One region of the Thalassolituus sp. UBA6592 genome, then DNA from elsewhere that is predicted to be linked to it. Evidence: predicted binding sites of a transcription regulator. Region 1 holds the regulator's gene; each other region holds the start of a gene.
The links. Region 1 encodes FNR, which switches genes on or off when oxygen is low (the NO sensors DNR and NnrR bind a similar motif). Its sites were predicted from a motif close to TTGATNTANATCAA; they were not measured.

Region 1 (2,203 bases):
GCCTGATCGTTTCTTTCGCCGGTTTATGGCTGGCGCAGCAGAATCATATTCTCATGCTGGTTCTGCGCTCTGTCGCAGCCATTATGCTGATTCTGATGGGTCTCTATGTGGCCCGCTGGTCGATGCTGCTCACCCGTTTTGAACAGGTGGGTAACCTGTTATGGAAACGTCTGCAGCCGCTGACTGTGCGCTTTATGCAATCGGAAAAAAGCAGCGATCAGCTGTTACTGGGGATGCTCTGGGGCTGGCTTCCGTGCGGTCTCGTCTATAGCACACTGAGCTGGGTAGCCGCCAATGGTGACCCTTTGATGGGGCCATTATCCATGCTGGCATTTGGCGCCGGTACCCTGCCTGCACTGTTCGCTACAACACTGGCCGGCAGCATGATCAGTGGTCTTTCAGCTAACACCCATGTGCGCCGTTTTGCTGGCCTTATGCTGATCGTTTACGGCCTGTGGACCGGCTGGAGCGTGTGGTTTCAGCACTGACAGAGCCCTTGACAGATTTGTCTATGAGGCAGAATATGAGCCCCACTTTTAGTCTTTGTAATCCTTATTGACAGTAAGGTCATTAACGGGAACTTGCTATGAAACCGACGACAGCCGCTCATGCACCACTACGGGGCACCCAGCCACACTGCCAGACCTGCTCACTGAATGCACTTTGCCTGCCTCTGTCTCTGAATGATTCCGATATGGAGCGTCTGGACGACATCATCCGTCGTGGACGCCCTATTCAGAAAGGTCAGTTGTTGTTCCAGCAGGGTGAAGACTTCCAATCCGTATTTGCTGTACGCACCGGCGCGCTGAAAACCTACACGCTGGCCAGCAATGGCGAAGAGCAGATCACAGGGTTTCACCTGGCGTCTGAACTGGTTGGTCTGGCCGGCTATGACAATGGCAACTACCCGCTGACCGCTAAAGCACTGGAAACCACCACGGTGTGTGAAATTCCGCTGACTCAGCTGGAAAGCCTGGCTGACGATCTGCCGGATCTGCGCAAACAGCTGATGCGTACCATGGGTACTGAAATCCGTCATGACCAGAACATGATGCTGCTGCTGAGTAAGAAAAATGCGGAAGAGCGCGTAGCATCCTTCCTGCTGGATATTTCTCTGCGCTATCAGCGCCGTGGTTTCTCTGCGACTCAGTTCCGTCTGCCGATGTCCCGCGTTGATATCAGTAATTATCTCGGCCTGGCGGTGGAAACGATCAGTCGTGTGTTTACCCGCTTCCAGAAGAACGGCCTGATTGAAACTCAGGGTAAAGAAGTCATTCTGCAGGATCCCGATACTCTGTATGAACTGGCAGGCCTGAACGAAACTCAGGAATGTGAATTTAAAGAAGACGAATAATTCGCTTCTTCTCCATAAGAACCGGTCTCTGACCGGTTTTTTTATGTCTGTAAACTGGTATGGGAAATGCAACTTCCCGAAGACAGAGCAAAAAATGACGCCAGTGCCCTGATCCATTGGTAGAAAAGCGACACAAGGCGGTTTTTCTGTTCTAAGCTGTCAGTAATATGACCTGTTGGCCCTTTTGGCCCAGGGGAGGAAATGATGGGAATATGTGCAAAAGAGCTGCTGCGCTGGGTTATTGAACCAACGCTGCAACGTATCGGTGTTTCGACACCCGGAGCAGCTCAGTTGCTGTTGGCCACCGCCGCTCAGGAATCAAAGCTGGGCGCTCACCTGCGCACTGACGGCCAGCGTGGACTGGGAATTTATCAGATTCAGGCGCTGACGCATCGCCACGTTTGGGATGATTATCTGGTACACAGTCCGGAACTGGCCAGTACGGTACGGGGATTGGCAAGCCAGCATGACTTTCTCAATCAGCCCCATGCAGAACTGACCACCAATCTGTCCTACGCCACTGCCATCGCCTGGTTTATTTACGCCCGCAACAAAGATTTCAAATTACCAAGCAATGCAACAGCAGAGGATTTTGCCCTGTGCTGGAAGCGTTTTTACCACCCGAAAAGCGATGTTTCGACCAAAGAGTTCTGTGAACGCTATCGCGAGCTTGCAGCCGATTGCGAAGAAGCCGCCTGAAAAATTGAAATACCCGAAAACCATATAAATAAAAACGGGCGGATGCACTGAAAGTGCCCGCCCGTTTTTCTGTCCGCTCTGACAGCCGCTGACCATTCACCGACTGTCAGCAGCCGCCCGGCAAAGGGATCAGCTTTTACCCATGGTCTT
Region 2 (2,203 bases), on a different contig from region 1:
CAGCACGGGCTGAACAAAATCGAGAACTTCCACTTCCTCAAGATCCGTGGCGCTGTTGATGTTGGAATCGTAACCGCCGGCCAGAGTAATCAGGGCTGAGGCAATGGATTGCTGCTGACGACGCTTTTCTTCAATAGCATCGAGAAATTTATCCACACTGCGGGCAACATTTTCCGGCGGATTCAGCTCTTTAATCTGCAGGAACAGACGTTCGGCCTCAGCGTAGTTACCGAGCGTGTAGTAACAGCGCGCCAGTTCGGTCTGGTATCTGGGATTGTACGGCTAGTTGTTACTCAGCCGTTCAAAGATGAAAACGGCCTGATCCGCATGGCCGGACTGCATGGCGCTGAAACCATAGAAGAAATCGAAACTCTCATCGCCTTCGTAATCTGCAGCGCTATCTGAAGCCAGCTGGTAGGCGGCGTCGTAGTCGTCAGCGCGAAAAAGTTCGTTAAGTTTTTGCAGTGTTGCCGGCAGGCTTGTGTCTGCTGCAGCCTCTGACTGTGTCGCATCGCCACTGGCCTGAGCGGTGAATTCTTCCCCATTAACCGCCTGTGGCAGCACTATCTGAATCGCCAGCAGGGTTGCTGACAATGATCGAATGCTCATCCTGAATCCCTGTGTTCCTGGTTGCCATTTGATGACTTTTTGTTATTGCCCGTGATCCTAGTTTGCCCGCACTTTGCTTAAATACCAATCGGCAAAATGACTAATCCGGCGTAATTGTTCCGATTAAGTAGTTTTTGCGCCTCCATCCTCAGCAATCTTTGCACCATTAACCATTGGCTGAATAAGGATATTTGACCTGAATCAATGTGTGGATTTAAGTGCGTTCAGCGCGATTTTTAACTTGATTTGAATCAATTCCGGCTTCCGGCGCCTTGCTAAAGTTACTTCAACGACGCCGGACGAGCCCAGTGGTTCGGGCAGGATCAACCCAGTTGACGAGCTTCATACCGGCAATCATGCCTGGCACAGACCCGGCGAAATGCGACGAGAGGTAAAGCTTATGTTTATGGATGAAGTGGTTATTTCCGGTTTATTGATCGTAGGTCTTACCTGCGCCTTTTTTGCTGGCGTATACATTGCCGTCAAAAAAGATATGCAAAAACACGGAACTGGCGAGTAATCGTCAGTCGTTTACCCCGGGCTGACAGGGCACCGGGGGCGGCTGCAAACGTGGTCGTTGGGCATCAGCCCTCCTGTTTTCTGCGCTGAGTACCTTGCCTCTGGGCCCAACAATGGTTGTGGCCCTTTTTTTTGCCTGCCATTTACCTGCCAACTCGCCTGTTCACTGCCAATCTGTGTCTGAGTCAGCAAGCTGGGCAAGAAAAGGATGAGAATAAGAGAAGGGGGCTAAAGGAATGAAGTTAAAGGGATGAAGTTAAACGAAGCGAACAGAAACGCAGTAAGCATTAGAAAAAGAAGCCCTAAAGCTGATGAACCGCCAGCAGCAGGGGATCGGTTATATTGATTTCTTTCAGGCGGGCCAGCACCGCATCGAGAGATTCCCCTTCCGGTACGGGACCGATACGGACTTTGTGCAGCGGCTTTACGGTATCCGGCGTGGTAATGCTAACCGGCCACTGCATTGGCATAAGGGCTTGCTGCAGAGTCTGTTGCAGGCGTTCTGCGGCTTTGATATCCGATAATGCACTGACCTGAACCCAACGCACGCTGTCGTCATGGGGTGGTTGCACCACTTCAACTTCCACTTCTGCAGTGCCTTGCTTATTTATTCCCAGTTTCACTGCGGCGACGTAGGACAGATCAATAATACGGCCTTCATGGAAGGGGCCACGGTCGTTCACCCGCACAATGACGGATTTACCGTTATCGAGTCGGGTAACTTTTACATAAGACGGTAAAGGCAGGGTTTTGTGCGCGGCGGTGAACTGGTAGACGTCGTAAATTTCGCCGTTGGACGTGCGGTGACCATGGAATTTCATGCCATACCAGGAGGCAATTCCCCGTTCTTTATAGCCCACTGCGCTGTCCATTACATGGTATTCCTTGCCAAATACTTTGTAGCTGGCAGGGTTACCCATGGCACTGCGGGGTTCAATTCTGGGCTCAGGTTCTGCCATTTCATGCTGCTCTGTGAGCGGCGATGGCGTGAAATCCTGATCATGCTGGTAGCGGGAAGGCGCACTGCTGCAACCGGCCAGCAGCAGCGCTGCGATCATTGCCAGCAGGGCTGAAT
Region 3 (2,203 bases), on a different contig from region 1:
TGCAGGTATACAGCGATAAAGAAGAAGGTAGCGCCAGTGGAGTGCATGTAACGCAGCAGCCAGCCCCATTCAACATCACGCATGATGTATTCAACGGAAGCGAAAGCGCCTTCAGCACTTGGCACATAGTTCATGGTCAGCCAGACACCGGTCAGGATCTGGTTGGCCAGCATCATCATCGACAGAACGCCGAAGAAGTACCAGAAGTTAAAGTTCTTCGGAGCATAGTACTTGGACATATGCTTTTCATAGGTCTGAGTAACCGGCAGACGATCGTCAATCCAGCCCATCAGAGTATTTTGGTTCTTGCTCATCAGGCTTTCTCCTCGTCTACACCGACCACAATCACGCTGTCACTCTCGTACATATAAGGCGGTACTTCCAGGTTAATAGCCGCCGGAGAGCCTTTGAATACGCGACCAGACAGGTCAAAACGGGAACCGTGACAAGGACAGAACCAGCCGCCTTTCCAGTTAGGATCGAACGGTTCTGGTTTCACTTCTGCATTGTACTTAGGAGCACAACCCAGGTGGGTACAAACGCCCAGCAGTACGATCAGTTCGGGTTTAATCGAGCGGTTAATATTGTCAGCATATGCAGGCTGCTGGGTTTTTACCGTGTTCTCCGGATCTTTCAGACGATCCGCCAGGCCAGGCAGGTTATCCAGCATTTCCTGGGTACGGCGTGCGACATACACAGGCTTACCCCGCCATTCTGCAGTCAGCATTGCACCCGGCTCAATTTTGCTGATGTCGATCTTCGCCGGAGCGCCTGCCGCTTTTGCCCGTTCACTTGGAACCCAAGATTTAACGAACGGCACCGCAACAAAGCCCGCACCGACAGCGCCGACAGCAGTGGTCGCGCCCAGAAGCAGAGTGCGCCGACCTTTATTCACGCCGTCTTGACTCATTACCATCTTCTCCCATCAAAAAAATTCTTTCCTGCCAGACGCTGGCTGCCCGTTTTCTTTTTTCTGAGCACAGTCGTCATAGCATACAGAGCGGCGCACATAGTAAAGAAAACAAGGAAGGGAGACAACCTGAAAAACCCACAGGCAATGGGGATTTGCCCATAAAAAAAGCGCCCATTGACATAAGACAATGAGCGCTTTTGCAGAAGCAGATTCTTCGCAGCGAATTAACGCTTGGAGAATTGTGGTTTCTTACGTGCTTTACGCAGACCAACCTTCTTACGTTCAACCTCACGGGCGTCACGGGTAACATAGCCCGCAGCACGCAGAGAAGGACGCAGAGTTTCGTCATATTGCATCAGAGCACGGGTGATACCGTGACGGATCGCACCGGCCTGACCGTTGCTGCCACCACCGGCAACATTAACGATGATGTCGAACTTCTCCAGGCTTTCGGTCAGCTCGAGAGGCTGACGTACTACCATGCGGGAAGTTTCACGGCCAAAGTAAACATCCAGAGGACGCTTGTTGACAACGATGCTGCCAGTACCAGGACGCAGGAACACACGTGCAGTGGAAGTCTTACGACGACCGGTACCATAGTATTGAGTTACTGCCATTATCTTATCCCAGTTTCAGTTCTTGCGGCTGTTGAGCAGTATGAGGGTGCTCAGTGCCAGCATAAACTTTCATTTTCTTGAACATGGCACGACCAAGAGGATTCTTAGGAAGCATGCCTTTAACTGCCAGTTCGATTACCTGTTCTGGCTTGTGATCAATCAGTTTCTCGAAAGAAATAGATTTCAGACCACCAGGGTAACCAGTGTGACGATGGTACATCTTATCACTGGATTTCTTACCGGTAACTTGAACTTTGTCTGCATTAATCACGACGATGTAATCGCCGGTATCAACGTGTGGAGTGTATTCTGGCTTGTGCTTGCCTCTCAGACGGCGAGCAACCTCAGTAGCCAGGCGACCCAGCGTCTGTTCAGCTGCATCAACTACAAACCAATCACGTTTTACGGATTCTGGTTTCGCGCTGTATGTTTTCATCAATTTCTCGCCTTCAAGGGCAGGTTGATTCAAAAGAGGGCGGCATTCTATAGGAAGGATTTGCCTTCCGCAAGTACTGCTGCCGATAAATTAACCGATCTGCCACCCGCGGTGGACTCCGGTTCAGTTTGCGCACGGAGGCAGACTGGCCGGCGCGGCATTTTTGCCACCCTGCCACGGCCTTATAAGGCACAAAAAGGCCGCTTCCGTTTCCGGTAGCGGCCCCTTTTATTGAGC
Region 4 (2,203 bases), on a different contig from region 1:
AAGCAGGAACTGAGCTACGCCCGCGAAGGCGGGCTGCCGATTTCCGTGATCATGATCGACCTTGATCACTTCAAATATGTGAATGATGACCATGGCCATCTGGTCGGTGACCGGGTCATCACCGCCAGCGCGCTGATCATTGCATCCTGTATCCGCCCGGGCGACTTTCTCGCCCGCTTCGGCGGCGAAGAGTTTATGTTAATTCTGCCCGCCACCAATGCACAGGATGCTGCCGAAGTGGCCGAACGTATCCGCAAAACCCTGGAGTCTCAGACCCGTACTATGGACATCCCATCGGTCACCTGCTCTCTGGGCGTAGCCTGTGATCCGCGAGGCGAATCTTCATCCGATGAGCTGATCCACAGATCCGATCAGGCGCTTTATCAGGCCAAGTCCAACGGCCGCAATCAGGTGTTTACGGCGCCGCAGGAAGTCTGACAGAGCAACCGGGGTTATTTATAAAAATATCCCCTGAAATCAGATACATGCTGACGCTGCTCTGGCTTTAGCTGTGGCTATGGTCGGAGCTTTATCTGTGCCTATAGTCGGGGGCTTTAGTTGCGGCTTTAAAAGAAACCGGCCGTCAGCACCTTGCGCCGATCCGGCAGGAAATTTCCGGATTACTGGCTATACTTTCAGTTAAAGCAACAATAAATCGCTGAGCAGTAGACGACAGCATATCGCCATGGAGGTAGATATCCGTATGCCAGAACTGAAGGACAAGGGACAGGAAATTGCCCGTATTCACGAAGAGGTTGCACGCCTCGAAGATGAAATTCACCGCATTTCAAACAAGCTGAACAACGAGGGATTTATTTCCCGCGTACCGGCCGCCATGATCGAAAAGGAACAAAAAAAGCGCAGCGCCTTTCTGAAAAAACAGGAAAAGCTGAAGGAAATGCTGACCACCATTTCCGGGTGAGCCACAGAGAACATCTCCAGCGGTTTCAACTACGGGTAAAGACTGCCCTGCTGCCAGCAGTCTTCGCCTGCTGATCCGGGCTGTATCTGTTTCCTTTCGCTGCAGTAGCTGTGCAGTAACGTGTTTTATCCGTGGAGCATGACTGTAGTGTCTGCTTAGCATCACTGCAGCATCAGTGCACTATCACCGAGGCCCGGCGAATTCAGCGTGCCACCACCAGCAATAACCTTTCATAATCTGTGTCAATTTCCAGCCCCTGTGCCTGACCTAGAATCCGCTCTTCACCGATGGGAGAGCAGTATGGATTATGATATCGCCATTATTGGCGCCGGCCCGGCCGGACTCAGTTTTGCGCTGTCACTGCGCGACAGTGGCCTGAAGGTAGCAATCATCGAGAAACAGCCTGCAGATACCTTACAGGCACCCGCCTACGATGGCCGGGAAATCGCGCTCACTCACCTGTCGCAGAAACTGATGCATGCCCATGGCAGCTGGCAACGGCTGGGCGACGGAAACATCCACCCGTTAATGGCTGCCAGTGTGCTCAACGGCCGTTCGGACTACCGCCTGCACTTTGATGCTCCGGCAAACATTAAAGGCCCTTTGGGTTATCTGGTGTCCAACCAGAATATCCGCCGCGCCATTTTTGCCGAATTTGCCGCCAGCGAGGCTGCAACGCTGCTCGACAACACCAACGTACAGCACGTGCGTACTGATGCCAGCGGCGGCTATATCACGCTGGATAACGGCACAACCTTGTCTGCCTCGCTGGTGATCGCTGCTGATACGCGCTTTTCAGCAACGCGCAATCAGATGGGTATCGCCTCTGACTACAATGACTATGGCCGCAGTGCTTTGTTGTGCGTCATGGAGCATGAACAGCCCCACCATCACACCGCCCTGGAATGTTTCTTCTACGGCGGTACGCTGGCCGTGTTACCGCTGGATGAGTACCGTTGCTCTGTGGTTATCACCGTCAACTCAGCACAGGTATCTGAGTTGCTGCAGATGAGCGAAGAGGCCTTTAACAACGAAGTCGCTCAGCGTCTGGGCAATCGCCTGGGTAGCATGAAGCAATGCGGTGAACGCTATCACTACCCTCTGGTAGGTGTACACGCACGTAAGTTTTATGGTGAGCGTTTTGCTCTGGTAGGCGATGCAGCCGTCGGCATGCACCCGGTGACTGCGCACGGTTTCAATCTTGGTCTGAGCGGTCAGGATCTGCTTGCCAGTGAAATTATGAAAGCCTGTAAAAACCAACGACCATTCTGGGATACTCAG

Region 2: ccoM (cytochrome c oxidase subunit CcoM) is a predicted target of FNR. The motif match lies at 801-814, and genes of this name have one in related genera.
Region 3: petA (ubiquinol-cytochrome c reductase iron-sulfur subunit) is a predicted target of FNR. The motif match lies at 1,088-1,101, and genes of this name have one in related genera.
Region 4: ubiM (5-demethoxyubiquinol-8 5-hydroxylase UbiM) is a predicted target of FNR. The motif match lies at 1,155-1,168, and genes of this name have one in related genera.

Annotation. Positions count from the first base shown of each region.
Region 1 is NZ_DJIO01000038.1:22,014-24,216, forward strand. It holds gene B2Z72_RS03360 (sulfite exporter TauE/SafE family protein) at 1-488, shown strand, start outside; gene fnr (fumarate/nitrate reduction transcriptional regulator Fnr) at 587-1,354, shown strand; gene B2Z72_RS03370 (hypothetical protein) at 1,556-2,053, shown strand; gene B2Z72_RS03375 (methyl-accepting chemotaxis protein) at 2,183-2,203, opposite strand, start outside.
Region 2 is NZ_DJIO01000135.1:28,548-30,750, forward strand. It holds gene B2Z72_RS13270 (hypothetical protein) at 1-156, opposite strand, end outside; gene B2Z72_RS13275 (hypothetical protein) at 283-609, opposite strand; gene ccoM (cytochrome c oxidase subunit CcoM) at 1,010-1,129, shown strand; gene B2Z72_RS13285 (septal ring lytic transglycosylase RlpA family protein) at 1,431-2,203, opposite strand, start outside.
Region 3 is NZ_DJIO01000146.1:47,159-49,361, forward strand. It holds gene B2Z72_RS14660 (cytochrome b) at 1-314, opposite strand, end outside; gene petA (ubiquinol-cytochrome c reductase iron-sulfur subunit) at 314-910, opposite strand; gene rpsI (30S ribosomal protein S9) at 1,138-1,530, opposite strand; gene rplM (50S ribosomal protein L13) at 1,535-1,966, opposite strand.
Region 4 is NZ_DJIO01000053.1:9,064-11,266, forward strand. It holds gene B2Z72_RS04710 (sensor domain-containing diguanylate cyclase) at 1-438, shown strand, start outside; gene B2Z72_RS04715 (hypothetical protein) at 686-922, shown strand; gene ubiM (5-demethoxyubiquinol-8 5-hydroxylase UbiM) at 1,181-2,203, shown strand, end outside.